2 regions of the Peribacillus sp. NPDC097197 genome follow, and region 1 is predicted to be linked to the other one. Evidence: riboswitches for the same ligand, from Rfam matches in the RefSeq annotation. Region 1 holds a riboswitch; the other holds the start of a gene.

Evidence for each region. Region 1 has a riboswitch for preQ1 ahead of ACQKL6_RS05275 (VUT family protein). Riboswitches for the same ligand answer to the same signal wherever they lie in the genome.
Region 2: it holds a riboswitch for preQ1, as region 1 does, so the genes downstream of both, ACQKL6_RS15650 (QueT transporter family protein) here and ACQKL6_RS05275 (VUT family protein) in region 1, are expected to answer to the same signal.

Annotation. Positions count from the first base shown of each region.
Region 1 is NZ_JBNNST010000003.1:124,362-134,575, forward strand. Features, by position in the region: gene ACQKL6_RS05220 (PEP/pyruvate-binding domain-containing protein) at 1-371, opposite strand, end outside; gene ACQKL6_RS05225 (CPBP family intramembrane glutamic endopeptidase) at 623-1,321, opposite strand; gene ACQKL6_RS05230 (NADH:flavin oxidoreductase/NADH oxidase) at 1,461-2,489, opposite strand; gene ACQKL6_RS05235 (MarR family winged helix-turn-helix transcriptional regulator) at 2,678-3,118, shown strand; gene ACQKL6_RS05240 (aldo/keto reductase) at 3,165-4,007, opposite strand; gene ACQKL6_RS05245 (hypothetical protein) at 4,274-4,570, shown strand; gene ACQKL6_RS05250 (CAP domain-containing protein) at 4,611-5,750, shown strand; gene ACQKL6_RS05255 (anti-repressor SinI family protein) at 6,121-6,273, shown strand; gene ACQKL6_RS05260 (DUF421 domain-containing protein) at 6,378-7,079, shown strand; gene ACQKL6_RS05265 (alpha/beta hydrolase) at 7,146-7,886, opposite strand; gene ACQKL6_RS05270 (hypothetical protein) at 8,231-8,386, opposite strand; gene ACQKL6_RS05275 (VUT family protein) at 8,376-8,936, opposite strand; PreQ1 riboswitch class I at 8,989-9,031, opposite strand; gene queE (7-carboxy-7-deazaguanine synthase QueE) at 9,185-9,913, opposite strand; gene queD (6-carboxytetrahydropterin synthase QueD) at 9,906-10,214, opposite strand, start outside.
Region 2 is NZ_JBNNST010000012.1:56,188-66,401, reverse strand. Features, by position in the region: gene ACQKL6_RS15690 (M28 family peptidase) at 1-789, opposite strand, end outside; gene ACQKL6_RS15685 (iron-containing alcohol dehydrogenase) at 1,044-2,192, shown strand; gene ACQKL6_RS15680 (sensor histidine kinase) at 2,204-3,799, shown strand; gene ACQKL6_RS15675 (sigma-54-dependent transcriptional regulator) at 3,801-5,231, shown strand; gene adhP (alcohol dehydrogenase AdhP) at 5,284-6,297, opposite strand; gene ACQKL6_RS15665 (DUF3892 domain-containing protein) at 6,572-6,868, shown strand; gene ACQKL6_RS15660 (hypothetical protein) at 7,027-7,839, opposite strand; gene ACQKL6_RS15655 (YbaK/EbsC family protein) at 7,941-8,450, opposite strand; PreQ1 riboswitch class I at 8,614-8,658, shown strand; gene ACQKL6_RS15650 (QueT transporter family protein) at 8,665-9,150, shown strand; gene ACQKL6_RS15645 (TVP38/TMEM64 family protein) at 9,263-9,922, shown strand; gene ACQKL6_RS15640 (ATP-binding protein) at 10,030-10,214, shown strand, end outside.

The DNA of each region.
Region 1 (10,214 bases):
AAGAAATCCTCTTCCGTTTTTACATTCAAATAGGTTTCATATTGACCCGCAAAGGAGGCCCCTTCCAAATCTTCCGCACCAGAAGAAGAACGAACGGCCACGGCAGGATAACGTTTCCTCAATTCCTGGAAAGCGGTCAATACATCCCTTACTAAATCATCCGGGATGACCGCCTCCATAACCTCCGTTTGGATGGATTCGCTCTTTATATCTAATTGATTCTTTTCGAGGAAGTGTGAAAAGGCCACACTTGTGATGACGAAACCATCAGGTACAGGCATGCCCAATTTCGACATTTTGATTAGATTTAGCGCTTTTCCACCTACCATTTCATTACACTCGGTTGTATGATTGAATCTAGCTGTAAACATCTACGCTTATCCCCTTTCATTCATAACCCATAAATAACGACACAAACAAAACCAATGAACAGGCAGGAAAACCCATACATTGGCTTCGAATCCATTTTTAACAATAAAGTAAAATGCTTTACATTTCACATGAAAACTTGCCAAATCACAACAATTGGTAAAATGTAATCAAAATAAAAAAAAGGGACTTCCATTGAAAGTCTCTTTATTTTTCCAACCACTTGTGAGCACAGCACTTCTTTTACCACTTCTCAACCAAAGGCGGTAAGGATCAGGGCAATGGCATTGAATGTACCGTGGATGATCATGCCGGGAACGACTGATTTGGTTTTTTCATAAGTCCAAGCAAAGAGGAGGCCGGATATAAAAGTGACCGGCAAGACATTATAGTTTGGGATATGAACGATCATGAAGATGAAGGAACTGAGAAATAATCCAGCCTTCAAGCCGTATTTACTCCTTAGCCACCTATAAAGAAAACCCCGATATAAGATTTCTTCGTAAATAGGTGAAATGATTGCCGCCGACACGAAACCGAGAACGAAATGGATGGGTGTCACATGGGCCTGAACACTTTCCGTTTTGCTATTTTCATAGCCTATCCCCACTATATCCATCACGATGAGAATCAGGATGCTGACCACAATCAATACAAATGACCAGCCGATGATATTCTTCCAATAGCTTCTCTGAAACTTACGTAACCCCACTTCATTCCATCTTAGGCTTTTCGGCTGTAAAACAAGTAAATAGACGGCCATCATAAAGGTGATTGACATGATGAAACCGACCAATGTTCCGGAATATAAATCGTCTTGAAATAATTCCAATAAGAAATTCGCTAATAAAAACTCGATAAAAAATGGTACCAGGACTAAAACAAGTACAAGGATGGAAACAAGTTCCCTCCACGACCATGCTCTACTTTCGAAATATGTATGCAAGACCATTCCCCCTCTAAACGTTATCTTCAGTTTAAAAGGTTACGTAACGTTACCTGCAAGCACTTATTTTTACAAAAATGACCCAATGCTGGTGCCATACAAAAAAATGACCGCAAGCAAATGCTGCGGCCACCGGTCCATACTTTTAATGTTTGAATGCTAGTTGATATTGCTTTGGAAGTTCAATCTGTTTATTCAGCGTTTTAGAAGCCTCTAATGTCCAGTAAGGATGACGGAGCATCCCTCTTCCCACTGCCACCAAGTCGGCTTCTTCGTTGCCAATGATCGAGTTGGCAAGAATCGGGTCTTCCAATCGGCCTACAGCAATTACTGGGACGTCCAGCGCTTTTTTGATTTCTCTCGCTAATGGCGTTTGATAATTGGCATGCGTGCCCGGTCTTCCATCAGCGCCAATCGGTCCTTCTCCACCGGAGCTGACATGGAACATATCCACTCCCGCTTCTTTAAAGACTTTCGAAAACTTGATGCTCTCTTCGATTCCATATCCTCCATCCACATACTCTTTAGCAGAGATGCGCATGATCAAAGGCATATCGGCAGGCATTTCACTTTTCGCCGCTTTAATGACTTCCACTCCGAACTTGGTCAGGTCTTTCCCGTATTCGTCTTCCCGCTTATTCGTAAGTGGAGAGGTGAATTGGTGAATTAAATAGCCGTGTGCACCATGCAACTCAATGACGTCGAATCCAGCTTGTACCGCTCTTCTGACAGATAGACGGAACTTCTCGACCATTCCCTTCACTTCTTCTGTTTCCAAGGCTCTTGGCGTTTTATACGTTTCATCAAAGGCAATCGCCGATGGGGCAACAGGTGTCTCTGCATCTTCGGCTTTGCGTCCTGCATGGGCGATTTGGATGCCGATTTTTGCTCCATATTGATGCACTTCATCGACAATCTTAGTGAAAGCCCCAACTTGATCGTCAGACCATAGACCAAGGTCGCGATTGGAAATCCGGCCATCCGGTTCCACATCGGTCATTTCCACGATGATCAAACCTGTGCCGCCAATCGCTCTGCTTACATAATGATGTTGGTGCCAGCTTGTCGGTACGCCATCTTCAGCCATGACTGAATACTGACACATAGGTGGCATGACGACTCTATTTTTAAGATCGAGATTTTTTATAGAATAAGGGGAAAATAAATCTTTCATAGTATCTAACTCCTTCTCAAAGTATTATAATGCATGCACATGCATTTATATCATGCACAAAAAGTAGTGTCAACTAATTCAAATCGACCGATGCTCAAATCGGCTATTGTCATTGATCCATCCTATTGGTACATTTAATTTAACGAATGGTACATGTAAAATAGGTAAACAGAGGGAGGCAAAAAGATATGTCCCATGAACAATCCCTTATAAATACTTGGTTATCCTTTACACATATACATGCCGAGCTCTCCAATGACCTTGATAGAGCCTTGCAGGAAAAGCACCAAATGCCCTTGAATGAGTTTTACGTTTTATTGTACTTATCTCAGGCACCCGAAAAAAAATTGAGGCTTTTGGAATTACAGCGGCTTGTCGGGTTAAGCCAAAGTGCCATGTCCAGGCTTTCCGTCAGGATGGAAAACAAAAGTTGCGGGGTAATAAAACGGCTCGGATATGAAGATGACCGACGTGGCGTATGTGCCCTCATCACGGATAAGGGTGAGCAACGCCTTCGCGAAATGTTGGAAACGGTTAACGAAACGCTTAACACATCATTATCCAACAGTGACATGGGTACAGCCCTTGCTTTTTTCATGAATGGTCAATCATCGAGTAAGGACGATTGAATGAAAAAAAGAGATAGACTGCAAGCTCGTCTATCTCTGCCTTTCCTTAAAAATCGAAGTTGTCAGGATCTGGTCCGACTCGATGATTCTGATTCATTTCATTCATTCGCGCCATATCTTCTTCCGTTAGTTCAAAATCAAATACCGAGGAGTTCTCCACGATTCGATGCTCTTTTGTCGACTTTGGAATCGTCACGATTCCATTTTGTAAATCCCAACGTAAGATGACCTGGGCCACGGATTTTCCATACTTGGATGCAATCTCTTGAAGGTCCTTATTATCTAATAATTCACCTTGCATTAATGGAGACCAAGCTTCCAATTGAATGCCTTCTTGTCGGCAAAATTCCAGCAATTCCCTTTGAGTTAAGCGCGGATGACATTCAACTTGATTGACCATTGGCTTCACTTCTGCCTCATTCAATAAATCCTTCAGATGGTGGATTTGGAAATTACTTACCCCGATCGCTTTTACCTTTCCTTCTTTATAAAGAGTCTCCATTGCTCTCCAAGCCTCTTTATATTTCCCTTCGACTGGCCAATGAATCAAGTAAAGATCAAGATAATCCAAACCTAGCTTCTTTAAGCTAGTCTCGTAAGCAGCGATTGTCGATTCGTAGCCTAGTTCGGAATTCCAAACTTTTGAGGTGACAAACAAGTCCTCCCTTGTAATGCCCGCTACCTCTAGACCTTCGCGGATTCCTTGCCCTACTCCCTCTTCATTCGCATAAATGGCTGCAGTATCAATGCTACGATACCCGTGTTTAATGGCTACTTTGACTGCATTCACCAACTCTGGACCTTCCTCCACTTTAAATACACCTAAACCGAACCAAGGCATTTCGACGCCATTATGTAATGTTGTTGTTGCTTGTAAACTATTGACCATAATCAGAAACCTCCAATTTTTATTATCCACTATAAGAAATGTCTACTGCTTTTAAGGCATCATCCACCCCACCATCCATTATGATATATTTTAGTAGTAAAATACAGTAATGTACTTTAAAGGATAAGACGTATGATGATTTACAGTGCTTGAAAGAAAGTGTTGAGCGAGAAACTGAAGATTGACAAAGGAAGGAACCCTTATGTCCCATGTAGAAAACTATATACAGCGGGGGAACATTAGGAAATGATTAATAGGAGGAAAACATGAGAGTACTATTTGAGTTAATCCGGATTCTTTTATTATTCGGTATTGTCGGGGCATTGTGTTCCGTTCTGTTAGAGAATGTGTATCAGAGTTTCGGAATAGATTATAATCAGTATAGCTACTTCGGTTCTGTGGCCATACTTATATTATTGTTTGTTTTATATAGAAACAAGTTGCAATTCAGTGGGTGGTACAAAGGAAAAAAAGAAAAGCTGCCAAAAAGGGTTACCCAGGTCCTTTTCTTATTCTCCATCGTATTGTTATCTTTACCTCCCCTATTACAGTTTATGAGCTAATCATTGGGAACGTAATTATATGTGAGTTGGGGTGAACGATGTGCGGAGTGTGATTAATCTATTGATTCTCTTTCTTCTTCTCGCCGGATTTTGGTATGGGTATGGAAAAGACATTCAGGAGTCGGGATTAAAGGCGGGAATCGGATCTTTCGCTACGGATGTTCGCTCCCTCTTAACCAAACCTGAAGTATCAAATGCCATTGAAAAACTGAATACCGGAGTCAACCAGTTGATCGGCAAATTGACGGATACAGTCGATCAAGCAAGAGATGAGGAACAAACCGAAACGAAAAAGGTGGATAAACCTGACTTGAAGGCCCCTGCTGAATCCTCCTTTTCGGTCCGTAATATCGAGCTTGGCGACACAAAGGAATCCGTCGAAAAGCAGGCAGGTGAGGCCAAACGCCATTCCCTGAACGAATATGGAGTAGAGTGGTTTGCCTATCATGAAAATTATCAAAATTTCTTCATGGTGGCCTACGACAGCAAGAATAGAGTCGTCGGTCTCTATACAAACCAGGATTTGATTTCATCCAAGCAAGGAATCAAACGAAGTACACCCAAAGAAACGGTGACGGAAAAATTAGGGAAACCGATAACAAAACTGCTTAAAGGAAATGTATATTACCAGATTCAAAGCAATGGCGAATATGATACGTTCAAGATGGATAACAGCTTCGTCACGATTTTTTATGATAAACACGAGGATAATACAGTCACATCGATCCAAATCATCAGTGCAGGTCTTGAACAGCAAAAAAGCACCTATTTTGCCCCCTCCAGCCCGGAGCTTAAAAAGGGCTTTGAATATCAATTATTCGACTTGACCAATGCCTCAAGGGTCAATCATGATCTTTCCGTCCTGTCATGGGATAAGCAAGTGAAATTGACAGCCCAAGATCACAGTAAAGACATGGCCGTCAACCAATACTTTAACCATACTAATCTTGATGGGGAATCTCCCTTCGATCGGATGGAAAGTGACAAAATCACTTTCCGCATGGCCGGGGAGAACCTTGCCGCTGGTCAGAACAGCAGTATCTTCGCCCACGAAGGCTTAATGAATTCCATCGGTCACAGGGAAAATAAATTACAAAAAGACTTTTCTTCACTGGGAGTGGGCGTCGCCTTTGAGGAAGATGAAAAGCCCTATTACACAGAAAACTATTTAAAAAGATAAGCCACTTTACATGCCGTAATCAGGAAAAGCCTGATCGGCTTTTTTTATTTTCTTTAATATTCTGTTAATTCTGTATTTTAACTTGACTCCTACTTTATCACTGTAAGATAATACATAAGAGTAATAACATGGAAAATAATCAGGATAGCAGCCACATCACTACATAAGAAAATGAGTAATCACACTCACGAATAAAGACCCCATTTTCGAAAAGCCTATGAATAGGGCGCCCTGACAAAAACCATCCGGAAAGTCACATAGAAGAAATTAAAAATACGAACAGCACCAAAACCCAAGAAGTCATTTTACTCTCTAACTAGCGCTGTTCTGAGTGAATAAAAAATCCAAGAGGTAGATTGGGAGGGTGATCATGGAATCCGGGAACAGATTGAAACAGGAGCAACTCGACAAAATATGGCTGGCACTTATATTGGAAGCCAAAAGAATTGGCCTAACGATAGAACAGGTCAAGAAATTCATCGAGAAGAACTCAAGTGACGAGCCTGCCCAAAAAATTCGTTAAAAAAGTGGACTTCCAGGAGTCCACTTTTTTTTCATTTTTACATCTAAATCATTCAAACGCTCATACTAATTCTTAGATAACAAAAACCAAGGACGTGAGCTTAGATGGATTTTTTCTACAGCCAAGAAACACTTACTACCCTTCAGTGGATTTTGAGAGCCATCATATCATTCTTTTTTTTACTCTTTGCGGTTAAATTGATGGGGCGCCGGGCCATTTCTCAGTTAAGGTTGATTGATTTTTTAATGGCATTGATCATTGGAAATATTCTTGCCCACCCATTATCTGATGAACAGTTAGGCTTAAAGGGACCGATGATCACGTCTGTCGTACTAGTTATTTTATATATAATCAGTGTATTTGTGAGTCTTCATTGGGGCAGACTCCGGAATTTTTTTGAAAGCCCTCCTTTGCCTCTTATAGAAAACGGACAAGTCATCCATAAAAACTTAGTCAAAGCACGAATTTCTATCGATATTATTTTATCCGAATTAAGAAAGGCAAAAATTGAAGAAATTCAAAAAGTTGCTTTGGCATTTTGGGAACCTGATGGGACTATTTCGTTCTTCTTACTTCCCCAATACCAATCAGTGACCCCTGGTGATATAAAGTTGACCACAAAGCCATTTTCTTTTCCTATAACCATTATTAAGGAGGGAAAGATTGATTTTCACGAATTAAACCGAGTGGGTAAGGATGAAGGATGGCTGAAAAGGAAAGTAACCATGTACAATGCGGACATAGCCGATATTTTATTGGCAACTATCGATACTAACGGGAACGTGAAAGTGTTCTTATACAGCTGAATTTCATCAGACAGAAGATTTTAATTTAAGAAAAGGCCACCAAATTTAACTGGCGGCCTTCCCACTTTACCAAATCAAGTTATTTAAAAAACGATGCACATCTTCATAAACTTGCTCCCGCTCTTTCCCCAATGTGATGATATGCCCTGATTGCTCATACCATATCAATTGCCTATGTTGCGTATCGACATCATTGAAGATCATGGGTGCACTTTCCGTATAGTCGGAATCGTCCAACCGGCCCTGTTGAACAAGAGTCGGTGCCGTAATCAAATCTAAATTTTCACTAGTATCTTCTATGATATGCAAAACGTCTTTCAACGAGTGCATAGGCTCTTTTTCTAACCGTTTAATTTCTGCATCGATTTGGTCTGGGTCTTTGCCTTCGAATTTTTTGTAGGCCCTGGCATAACTGATCATACGATTATGTAATCGACTCACGTCTCTCCCTTTCATCGGGGCACACATCGAAACGACACCTTTCACAGGGAATTCCGTTCCCACTTTTAAAGAGAAGACCCCACCGAGGGAAATCCCGACCACGGCGATATCCTCGTACCCTTCTTCTTTAAGGAAACGGTACCCATCCACTACGTTTTTCCACCATTCCTTTGGACCTGTATGGATGAGCTCCTCAGCTGGCAATCCATGACCTTTATATAGAGGTGCGTGGCAGGTATAGCCGCGGTCATTGAGATAACGACCCAACTTCTTCATATCTGCTGTGCTTCCAGTAAATCCGTGAAGTAAGAGAACTGCTCTCTCTCCACCTTTGTATGTGAATGACTCAGGTGCAATGACTTTCATACTATCTGCTCCTTTTCCTCAAGTTGTATATATTGAAATTTCTGATAAAATCATTAACTATTTAAAGTAACCCTCTTTACCCCGATTATAGTACCTATGCCTTACTTAGGACAAGTGATGCGGTCCGAAGGACATTTTACTATGACTGGTTTTATTTAGCAATCTGAATTTTCCTTTTTTAGTTTAGCAATGATGTACCTTATATTTCGAGGTACATCATGTTAATAAAAAGGTACGTAATCATACCGTACCTTTTCCCTTCTTATTATCGATAACCTTGTTTGACTACGCAGGATAGGAATCTAATTTCCTATAAGAAAAACCCGTTTAACAACGGGTTTTGTTTACTCGCATTCTCTCGATTCTAGCTTATCAAGCTTATGCTTTCTGTAGTTGGCACAAGAAAGCTTCAAGCATTCTCCCTGGACTTGCGGTCCATATTTCTCGCGAAAAGCCTCCAAGCAATAGCACTTATCTTCTTCTTTAGTATCATCCACCAAGCGCATTCCCTCCATTATTGATCCGCTTTTCAAGCCTTACATGGATTTTCCCCAATAGAATGGCCCCCATTGACTGAATGACCGTTTTGACAATAATCTGACCAACAATCGCGGCAGGTACAGAGGACCACGGCAAGATGTTCGCCCCCAGTGGACTAAGCCCTATCACCACAAATATTGCGGAATCGAAAAATCCTCCAACTACCCCTGAGTAAAATACCCTCCAACTTAATGGTAGCTTCAATCGAGTATATATTTCCGTATCTGCCGTTTCCGCCACCACGAATGAAAGGGCGGAAGCAAATACGATTAATAATGTATCGCCTAACAAGAATGATACACTGGCTGATAAAAGTAATGCCAGGATAATGCACAGATAAGTCCTTGCCCTGCCAAATTTATTTTGAACTAAATCACGGAAGATGAAGGTCCCTCCGATCAACAATGTCCCCATCGGGATGATGAACATACCAAATTGCAATGGCATAAAAGCGGCTGTGACCACATTCGCGGTCACAATGGACAATAAATACAATAGAACTCTTAACATTTCTTACAATCTCCTTTTATAGGAAAAAACAGCACCCTAAGAAAGAGTGCTGTTCTCCTTAGTTTTTTTGAGAGGGTAGCTAGAACCTCTTCCGCCTCAAGCGGATTATCTTTTTTCCTTTTTCATCTTATCTTGGATACGGGAGTAAATCAAGGATAAAAGTACCCCCTCGCGTATCTAAAAGTAAAGAACATATAATAGAAGAGAAACGGCATTTAATAGAAAGTATGACCTCCCCATCCTTTTCCTTACACGCCCCGTTTATTTCCCCAGATATACGTGTGCAGCTGGGGGAGCACCTTCACATCATTCAGTTCGTCATCGGCAATCACCCGATTAATTAACTGTTCATATTTTCCCAACAGTTCACTGACCAGCTGCCGATCGTCCGTCGTCACGCTGTCATCATTGCCTACCTGCAGGTAATAAGGAATGCCTGGATAGCGGGCATGTACATTCTTCGCATATTGATAATCAGCTTCATCAAATACGACAATCTTCAAAGAGATTTGATTTTCATCCCTTCTATTGGAAAGCTTAGATAGGATATCATCAAGCACTTCAAAATCGGTCTTCATCCTTGAACTTGGCGGTTTTGGTGATATCGTCAGTTCATCAATATCGAGAAACCAATCCTGCCACCGGCTACCTTGTGTCTCCACGCCAATTCTGATGTTCTTCTCTTTTAAAAGGGTGATTAACTCAGCCATATTCTTCAAGAGGCCGGGATTGCCCCCGGATATCGTCACGAAGGAGAAACCCTTGCCTCCCTTGAGTTTTAGCTCCTCCCATATTTCTTCAGCTGTCATGTGGACGATATCTTCCTTTCCTGTCCCATCCCAAGTGAAGGCGGAATCACACCAAGCACATGAATAGTCGCACCCAGCTGTCCGGACGAACATCGTCTTTTGCCCGATGACCATGCCTTCCCCTTGAATGGTCGGCCCGAAGATTTCCATGACGGGCAGCTTACTCACAGTCCATCCACTCCCGTCTTGCTTCAGCATAACTCGTCGGCGTTTCATAAAGACGGACAAATTCAACCCTAGCCCCTTTATAGTCCTTGTTTTGCAGGGCATCAGCCATCTTTTCATAAATCCAGACGACGATATTTTCAGCTGTTGTATTCATAAGTGGCAGCGTTTCATTCAAATAGCGGTGGTCAAGATGAATGTCGATTTCATTTTTCCAGATCTCTTTGATGTCGCCAAAGTCGATCATCAACCCACGGGAATCATTATAGCCGCTGATGCCAAAAATGACCTTATACGTATGGCC
Region 2 (10,214 bases), on a different contig from region 1:
TACATATATGATGTCACTCTTCTTCGCCTTTATATTCTTGGTTGCTTTTTTCGTTGCCACTACATTATAGGACGTTTTTTCTCCCGAAGAAGCACCCTCGATTTTCAAGGAGGCCTTCACCTTTTCTCCATTTTCCAATTTTGCTACGACTGCTTCACCTGCCGTTTTCGTAATTGTGACAGACGGTGCATATTGGTCATTGACTCCTCCGAGTGTCCCGTTTAAATCTCCCTCTGCATTATTGTAAATGATGACTCCCACAGCCCCTTTTTGAGCTGCATTCACTACTTTCTCAGCAAAAGAAAGGCTTCCTCGTTGTATGAGAGCAATCTTTCCGGCAACATTGGCTTGTTCAAGCTCCTCCAACGTTCCTAATCCAGCGTATACCACATCACCTGAAACGTCCCCATTTACGGAATAGGTTAAATGTTTTGGTTGAACTTCCCCATCATATCCGTCGAAAGCCAGTTCCACCTTGTCAGGATCTGTGTAGGATAAGAATTGAAACTCTTCAATATCCGCTTTGTAGCCATATGACTTAAACTGCTTTTTGATGAACTGGACCGCTTTATACTCCGATTCTGTCCCAGCCACGCGAGGTGTTTGAGAGAGGTATTCAATATTCTTGTAGATTTTGTCGACATTGATTCTCTTAACAATTTGCTTATCTGTGGAGGGGGCTTTTTCACTCGGAGATGAATGAGCAGGTGCCGCCAATGCAGTGGTACTACTAACGCCTCCCAACGCTAACGTAGTAGCTAATGTAAGAGATAGAAATGGTTTTTTCATAGATTTCCTCCTAATTTCAATAGATTCTTATAATCCATTGTAAATTATTCAGAATATTTAAAATAGGTATATTCATCCTAATTATCCCATTTCCCCGCTAGTCTATAATACCTTTTATAAGCGTTTACGCTGGGATACGATTTATTTTTTTGTCATCCTATATAAAAATTCTTTCGAACGTACAGGAATTTAGCTTTTTTTCTGGAAAGTAGTACAAAGAGAATACGACTTTAATCAGGGAAGAAGGGGCGAGAATGTCCATTACTAAATTCGTGATGCCTGAAGTGATTTTTGGAAAAGGTTCGATAGAGCAAGCGGGAGAGGCATGCCTACGTTTAGGGGCCAAAAAGGTGCTGATTGTAAGTGACCCTGGTGTAGCCAATGCCGGCTGGCTGGATATCGTCGTAAAATCCTGTCAAGATGCAGGACTTGCCTACGCTTCCTTTATCGATGCAACGACAAATCCTAAAGACCGTGAAATAGAAGCCGGCTGTTTGACGTTTCATAATCATGAGTGTGATGCCATCATAGGGGTTGGCGGAGGAAGTGCGCTGGATGTCGCCAAAGGGGTCGCTTTATTGGCATCAAACGGCGGAGTCACCAGTGATTATGAAGGGGTCGATAAAGTCCATTCGCCTCTTCCACCCATGGTGATGATTATGACCACGGCTGGATCCGGCTCGGAAGTCTCCCAATTTTCGGTGATTGTCGATTCGTTCCGAGAGAAGAAAATGACGATCATCTCAAAGTCGCTCGTACCCGATATTGCCATCATCGATCCGGCTACGTTGACAACTTTGGATCCAGACTTGACTGCGGCAACGGGTATGGACGTTTTGACTCACGCCATTGAAGCCTATGTTTCTATCGCAGCAACACCACTTACTGATGTTCAAGCACAGAACGCCCTCTCCATCGTCTCCCGTTACCTACGCCCTTCTGTTGCATCTAAAAATAATGAAGAAGCAAAAGAGGCGATGGCCATGGCTAGCCTGCAAGCCGGACTTGCCTTTTCCAACGCCATTTTAGGAGCCGCCCATGCGATTTCCCATGCCATCGGCGGAAAGTACCTGCTTCCGCATGGGGAAATCAATGCAATCCTTCTCCCCCATGTCATGGATTTCAACCGAATTGCTTCCCCTAGGCGATTCAGCGATATTGCGGAAATCATGGGAATCGACACACGGACCTTAACAGAGCAACAATCAGGCGCCGCCGCTGTTGCCTTCGTTCGGGAGTTATCCCAAGATATAGGCGTGCCTCTAAGTTTAGGGGATGTCGGCATTACTACGGATATGATTGAACTAATAGGCATGACCGCTATTGATGATGCCTGCATGATTACAAATCCTCGTGATATGTCCATAGAACAGATTAAACAATTGCTCCTTACAGCCCTATAGGAGGTGCAACCATGAACAAAAATGAAATGATAGATTTAATGACCGGTGTACGGTCTTCGAAAAAAACATACTACACTGAACTAAAGAAGACCGTCGATGAGTTAAAAAAGAAGAATCTACAACTTGAAATCATGAATGATATTACCAAGAACATGAACGGAGACTTGGATATTCATCTTATTCTTCGAAATGTAGTCGATAAACTAAAACGACTGGTCTCATTTGATGACTGTCATTTCATTATTTTATATGAAGAAGATCCGACTCTACTCCATATATGCCCTAATGAACCATGCGAGCTTAACATTGAATCCAAAGACCAATTACATTCGATAAAGGAACCGATCCAGATAAACGTCGAGATGCTCCCTACTTATCCAGAAAAAGAACAACTTCTGTCCCTTCAGATAGAAACGCTCCTCTTGATTCCTATGTACGGAAAAAATGAAGAAATCGGGATTTTAACCTTCGGCAGGAAGAATAACACAGCATGGCTCAAAGAGGAGTTAGATTTTCTAAAGCAACTATCCAATCAGCTAGCGCTAACTTTCGAAAATGCTCTGCTCTATATGGAAGTACTTCATTCTAAGCAGGAATGGGAGGATACCTTTAAGGCGGTAGAAGATATGATTGTCGTCTTTGACCGGGAGGGTGGGGTCTACAAATCCAATGATGCAGCCAAGGATTTTTTTGAATTAGAACCTTTGAAAAAGGCATCTCAAGCTCTCATTCAAGAAACCTTCTCACTTGATAAGCCAGGGTTTCAGGAACTCCTTCTTCAGCAAGGAGCCATAATGGAAATGCACGCCTACCCCATTCAAAACAAGGAACAGCAAGTATACGGGGTTATCGCTTATTATAAAAATGTTACCGAAAGAAGAAAAATGGAAGCTCAATTACTTCATGCCGACAAGCTAGGGGCCATCGGTGAAATGGCAGCGGGAATAGCCCATGAATTGAATAGTCCATTAACCGCCATCATTGGTAACTCTCAGCTTTTATTGAGAAGCACACTTCCGGAACACCATGATTACAACCTGCTAACCGATATCCAAAATTGCGGCGACCGATGCAGGCAAATCGTAAAAAGCCTGCTTACCTTTTCACGGCAGGATGAATACAAGTTCCACTATTATTCTATGAACGAAGCCATCCACCAAGTTTTGAACTTGCTGAAGTTCCAACTCGAGAAGAAACAAATATTCATTCACCTTTCCCTACAGGAAGACCTGCCGTACATCAAGGGCAGCCAACAGCAGATTGAACAGATTATCATCAACTTGTTATTGAATGCCAAGGATGCCTTGAGTGATCTTGATGAATCAGCCCCAAGAACAATCACCATCCAGACCTTTTTAGAAGAGGAATATATGATCGTCCAGGTGGCTGATAATGGGACAGGAATTGAAGCCGAGCGCCTCCCTCTTATTTTCCACCCTTTTCATACGACAAAAGACCGCGACAAGGGGACTGGACTGGGGTTGTCTGTTAGTCTTGGCATCGCGAAAGATCATGGCGGCAAAATTGACGTATGGAGTACGCCAGGCCAAGGAAGTATATTTTCACTGAAGATCCCCCTACCGACAGAAGATGAGAGGAGTGAATAACATGATTCATTTACTTGTAGTGGACGATGAAAAAGAGGTGGGTACCTTTTTATCCCGGCTTTTTACGATGAAAGGATACAACGTACACGTCATACATAGTGGAAAGGACTTTTATGCAATCGATTTTAATCAGGAGCATTATGATGCTGCGATGATTGATTTGAAGCTTCCCGATTGTGACGGCCTTTCCCTTTTACAACATCTCAAACAAAAACAACCTCGTTGCAAGGCACTCATCATGACTGGTTACAGCACAGTCAAGACCGCCGTCCGCGCAATGAAACTTGGCGCAAGTGATTATATGGAAAAACCCTTTGCCGATATTGAGATATTAGAAAAGCAGATTGAAAACCTCCTGAATGAAAACACGGATGTGAATCAGCATTTCTTTCAGAAACTGGCCAGGGACTCCGGTCTCATCGTCGGTGAAAGTGTCATAATGAAAGAACTGACAGAAATGGCGTTCAAAGTCGCTCAAAAATCGGTTAATGTCTTAATAGAAGGGGAAACGGGAACGGGTAAAGAGGTGCTCTCCCGCTTCATTCACTCAGCAAGCCCGCGTAACCACGAGCCCTTTATCGCGATTAATTGTGGAGCCATTTCAGAATCCCTGCTTGAAAGTGAATTATTCGGCCATGAAAAAGGCGCATTCACCGGTGCAACCCAACAACGAAAAGGCTTTTTTGAAATAGCCGGAAATGGAACCCTTTTCCTTGATGAAATTGCTGATGCCAGTCCAGCCATCCAAGTCAAGCTTCTGCGGGTCTTGGAAACTAGGGAATTTATGCGGGTCGGAAGCAGTGGGACATTACGGACCAACGCACGATTGGTAGCTGCCACTAATGAAAATCTTCAGCAAGCAGTAGAAAACAATAAATTTCGGGAGGATCTATTTTACCGCCTGAATGTTGTCACTCTTGAAATACCAGCATTACGTCATAGAAAAGAGGATATCCCTCTCCTTGTCGAGCATCTGGTCGAAAGGAATGGTCAGGCAGATGTATCCTTTTCACAAGAGGCTATCGAAAAATTACAGCTATACGACTGGCCCGGAAATATACGTGAGCTATCTAATACCGTGATGAGAACCTTAACCCTCGCAGATCATGGACAGGATATCACTGCGGACGATATCGTTCTCCCTACCCATCAGGTCATTTCACCCAAGAAACAAGCTACAATGGATCTTCACTCTCCTGAAAACCCTCTCGAAGAATGGCGGAAGAAACTTGTAGCCGATTTTAATGAAAAAGATGAGCTGACGCTTGAAAACATACTCTTGGAAATCAAACAGTTCGAATCTACCATCGAAAAAGAGCTCGTCCTGCAAACCCTTCAAAAAACGTATGGAAACCGGAATGAAGCCGCCAAGCGCCTACAGATTTCAATGAGGAAATTACGTTATATACTAAATGAAAAAAAACATACCTGACTCTTATATGAACAAGGGTGCCCCCATTAATAGGACACCCTTTCATTTTTTTCTATTCCATTGTTAAAACGATACGACCGTTAATTTCACCCTTTTCCATCATTTTAAACACATCATTGATTTCATCAAGCGGTCTTGTTTCAATATTCGTCCGTACTTTTCCATCTGCCGCAAATTGAAGAGATTCTTGTAAATCTTTTCTTGTACCAACGATTGAACCTCGCACAGTTACCCCATTTAATACCGTATCAAAAATAGGGATAGGAAGTTCATCATTCGGCAATCCGACCACGACGAGTGTTCCGCCTCTTTTGACTGAACTGTAAGCCTGTTCAAATGCTTTTTTCGTTACGGCAACAGAAATAGCTGCTTGTACGCCACCAACTTTATCCTTAATTGCTTGAACGGGATCATTCTTCAACCCATTCACTGTATAATCCGCTCCTAGTTCTTTTGCCAGCTCAAGCTTATCATCTTGAATATCGACGGCAATGACATTGAATCCCATCGCCTTCGCATATTGAAGCGCAACATGCCCAAGTCCGCCAATACCATAGATTGCGACCCAGTCCCCTGGTTTTGCTTCTGAAACCTTAAGCGCTTTATACGTCGTCACACCTGCACAGAAAATTGGGGAGACCTCGGCAAAATCTAGCCCTTCCGGAACCTTGACAACATATTTTGCCGGTGCCTTACAATATTCCGCATATCCTCCGTCCACCGAATATCCTGCATTGAGTTGATCCAAGCAGAGCGTTTCACGGCCCGTCAAACAGTATTCACAGTCTCCACATGCTGAATAAAGCCATGGAATCCCTACTCGGTCACCGACTTTCAATGTTGTGACGCCCTCTGCTACCTTCTCGATAATCCCTACTCCTTCATGTCCAGGAATAAGCGGGAGCTTTGGCTTCACCGGCCAGTCGCCATGTGCTGCATGTAAATCCGTGTGACATACGCCACATGCCTTAATTTTAACTAGAATCTCACCATACTCTAAATCCGGAATCGGTACATCCTTTATTTCAAGCTCTTGTTTAAATTCATTGACGACCGCTGCCTTCATTGTTTTAACATCCTTCAATGTTTTCGATTCCACCGTACTTGTCCCCTGATTTACATTCATGATTCTATTCCTCCCTTAGGTCCGTGTTTTTCTCACTTCCACTTATTTATAATGCAAGTGCCATGCCAAACAGAAAAGTCCAATCAAGTTAGGTTCAAACGTAAATCCTAGCCGAAAATTCGGCCCATTATGACAGAAATCCGGCTCAATGATGACGAAAACCAGTTCGTATATTGCTGGAAAAATGGTTCACCCTATAAAGAGGAGGTGTACAATGGACACATTTGAAGAAGCCTATGAATCCTACAAACAACAAGGAACGCCACAAGCAAACCAACAAGGTGGGAACGACAAAGAAGAAATTGTCGCCGTACGGAAGAATGAAGAGGATAATATCATCGCCATCAAGACAAATACCGGAAGGGAACTGGACTATCCCACCGCTCTTTCAGAAGCCAAGGCTGGTGCACTCGCAAACGTAGATGTCTTTCATAAATATGGTCGGGACATTTTGCGGAGTGAGCCTGATGGCATTAAAGAAAATAATCTGGATGAACTGCCTGAATTTTAAAGACCGAGAAAAGCTGCCTTCCATTCAGGCAGCTTTTTTCCGCAACAAAAAAAGAACCGCATACTAACAGGTTCTCCTAACGACTTCCTCAAGGTTTTCCGGGATATTGAAAATGGAGCAACCAGCACTCTCCCTTTTTCTCCAATCCTTCTATCTGTTTACCATTCATAATGATAGAACTCAGATATTTCCAGCAAGCGGCCACAGATTTCGACCACTTCTATGATTTCAATCCAAGACATATCCATCCCAAGTTCATTAGCATGCGAAATCTTATCCCGTAACTTCCTGATGGCATTGGCATCTTTCTTCCCCTTACTTTTGGATGGGATTTGAAAAAATGTTCTCAACTCTTTATCTTTATGAATAATGTCGAATTTATCGCTAATTTGTAGACATTCAATTAAATTAATCTCCTCATTTTTCTCCATTCTCCTTTCATATAATTCACTTGCCTTATGTAGACGATCCTCACTAATCATCGGATACCAGCTTTCACCCCCGAATCGATGCATGATAATATCACTAAGTCTCATTTCCAATAAAGTGATATAGCCAAAAATCAGCATCCTGATTGGTGGTTTTTGGAGGTCGGCATGCGTGATTAACTTTTTGATTGAATTATTCTCTAACACGAATACCCTCGTTTTCTTCTTAAAAATGCCTAACAATTGGATCAAGGGCGTTGAATCCGATACAAGTTCCCTTGGGGAAAAGAGCTTCATATAATCCGAAATGTTCCCTTCGCCAAGTTCATGTCTATCGATATAACCAACGATTTCCCCCTGGTCTTTCACGGCCAATGTATCAAAGTGTTTTTCCTCCATTACATTTTTGATATCAATGGCCGATTCATCTTTTCCACAAAACTCAAACTCTTGGGCTATGCTTCTGACCGTGATATTTTCCTCATATAGATTTTTAAGACTGTGATAACTACTATTGTTGTTTTTGTACTCTACATTGGACATCCATGACCCTCCATCATTAGCATTCTATCCTAATTCATTAGAACCTAATAACTCCCCACTATCAGAAATAAGTCCACATGAAGTGGACTTTATTCCTTCATTCAAATGATATGTTTCTGCATATCTTCATTCACTTCTTGTTCCCAGTCCTTGCAAACATCTACCCAGTCCTTTGCTTTTGAGAATTGAAATAAATCCCCGAGTGAAAGTTCAATGGCTGAGTTCGCGCTCCCGCAAGCCGGGAAAACTGTCTCAAACCGTTTCATCGAAACATCCAAGTAAACATCCAGTTCATTTGCCAATCCAAATGGGCAGACACCCCCGATTGCATGTCCGGTCTGTTCAAGAACTTCTTCTGGAGATAACATCCTTGCCTTGAACCCAAACATTTTCCGGAATTTCTTATTATCGACTTTCGCATCTCCAGCGGCCACGACCAAAATTGCTTGGTCTCCTTCTCCCCTAAATGACAACGTTTTGGCAATGCGCGCGGGTATAACCCCGATTGTCTCCGCAGCTTGGTTTACTGTGGCACTAGATGTTTTGAATTCCATCACATCATGTTCCCTGTTCCATTGTTTAAAGTGGGCCCTAACACTCTCGATTGACATTTACTTTCATCCCTTTCCTTTAACTCTTTTTATGAATCGTACCATTCTTCACTATAGTAAAGCAAAATCTCTTTCCTTTATTCTAAATATTCAATATTTCGCATAAAATCTTGAAATTGACGAAAGAGGCCAAAATACGATACTATTAAACTTCGGGCAAAAGCCTAACGTGGTTCGTAACCATCCCACGATAAAAAACTAGGGAGAGTAAAATATGAATATTCGTACGCTCGCGATAAATGGTCTATTGGCTGCCATCTATATCGCTGTCTCATTCGTGCTTCAGCCGATTATGTTTGGGGTGCTTCAATTCCGCATTCCCGAAATGTTGAATCATCTTATTGTATTTAATAAGAAATATATATCCGGCATAGTCGTCGGTGTGTTCATATCGAACCTTTTCTTTTCACAGTTAGGGGCATATGACTTGATTTTTGGGGTCGGGCAATCTCTGATAGCCTTATTGCTTGTCATCTTTTCTTCCCGTTTCATAACGGGCATTAAGGGTCGAATGGCCATGACCATCATCATATTCACGGTTACGATGTTCCTAATAGCCATAGAATTGAATCTAGTCTTAGGATTGCCATTCTTAATAAGTTGGGCAACAACAGCAGCCGGGGAATTCCTCGTCCTACTGATCGGGGCACCCATCATTTATATGATGAATAAAAGAATTCAATTTGGAAAGTTGCTTTGAACTCACTGTGCATAAAGTAAAAGAACATTCTATATCCAAAGAGCTGTCTGCTACATGCAGCGGCTCTTTTTTTCAACCATACTCAAAAAAATTGATAAATGGTGGTGACTTTTTGCAGAAAAAAATACTGATGTTACTCGTCCTTCTGATTGTAGTAACATTCATCGGGCTAAATTCAGAATTATTCACGATGATTTGGAATAGCGACTTGGAATCCGTGATAGCCATATTGACAGAAAATCTCCTTCTTACCTTTGTAGTGACGTTCGTTTTGATGATCATTCAGAACTCCTTTACTGTCATCCCCCTGATTTTACTTTTAACAATTAATGTAACGATCTTTGGCTTTGCATTCGGGTATCTATGGAGTTGGTTAACAAGCGTGGTCGCGTCAGGAACCATTTTCTATGCTGCCAGGCACTGGTTCCAGTCATTGATTTTAAGAAAGATGGGTACCGACTGGCAGGATTCCGTCAAGGATCATGGGTTTATGTATGTCTTTACCGGTAGAATTTTCCCTTTCATACCGACAAGTTTAATAAACCTTGCAGCTGGAGTTAGTTCCGTCACCTTCAAAGATTTCTTAATGGCAACAGCATTAGGCAATCTCATCTACTTCTTCTTTCTCTCTTTAATTCCATATGGACTTCTTTCCGTAGAGATGAATCAATATACATTGATTGTACTCGGTTTCCTGCTCTTAACCTTTTTCCTTATCTACAAGCGCTTCAAGAAAAAAAAGAACCTATCACTCTTTAAGAAAAACAGGTAACCTTGCTGCCTGTTTTTTTGTGTGGAATCGTATATTTTCAACCAATAGTTTGTTAAAATGTGTATGTATTTCAGCTTTGAAATGTCGGAGAATTCAGGGAGACCCATATGCCGAGACGTATCATATTAGTAATCTACATTCTTTCTGGAATGACCACATTACTTGTTTTCAATTACTATTTAATGAATTCCTTGAATACTAAAGAGGCGTTCCTTCAACTCCAGCGAGCAGAAGGGTTCATCTTTGTCCTATTAATCGGTTTGATTTTATTTCTCTACTTATCTAAAAGAGA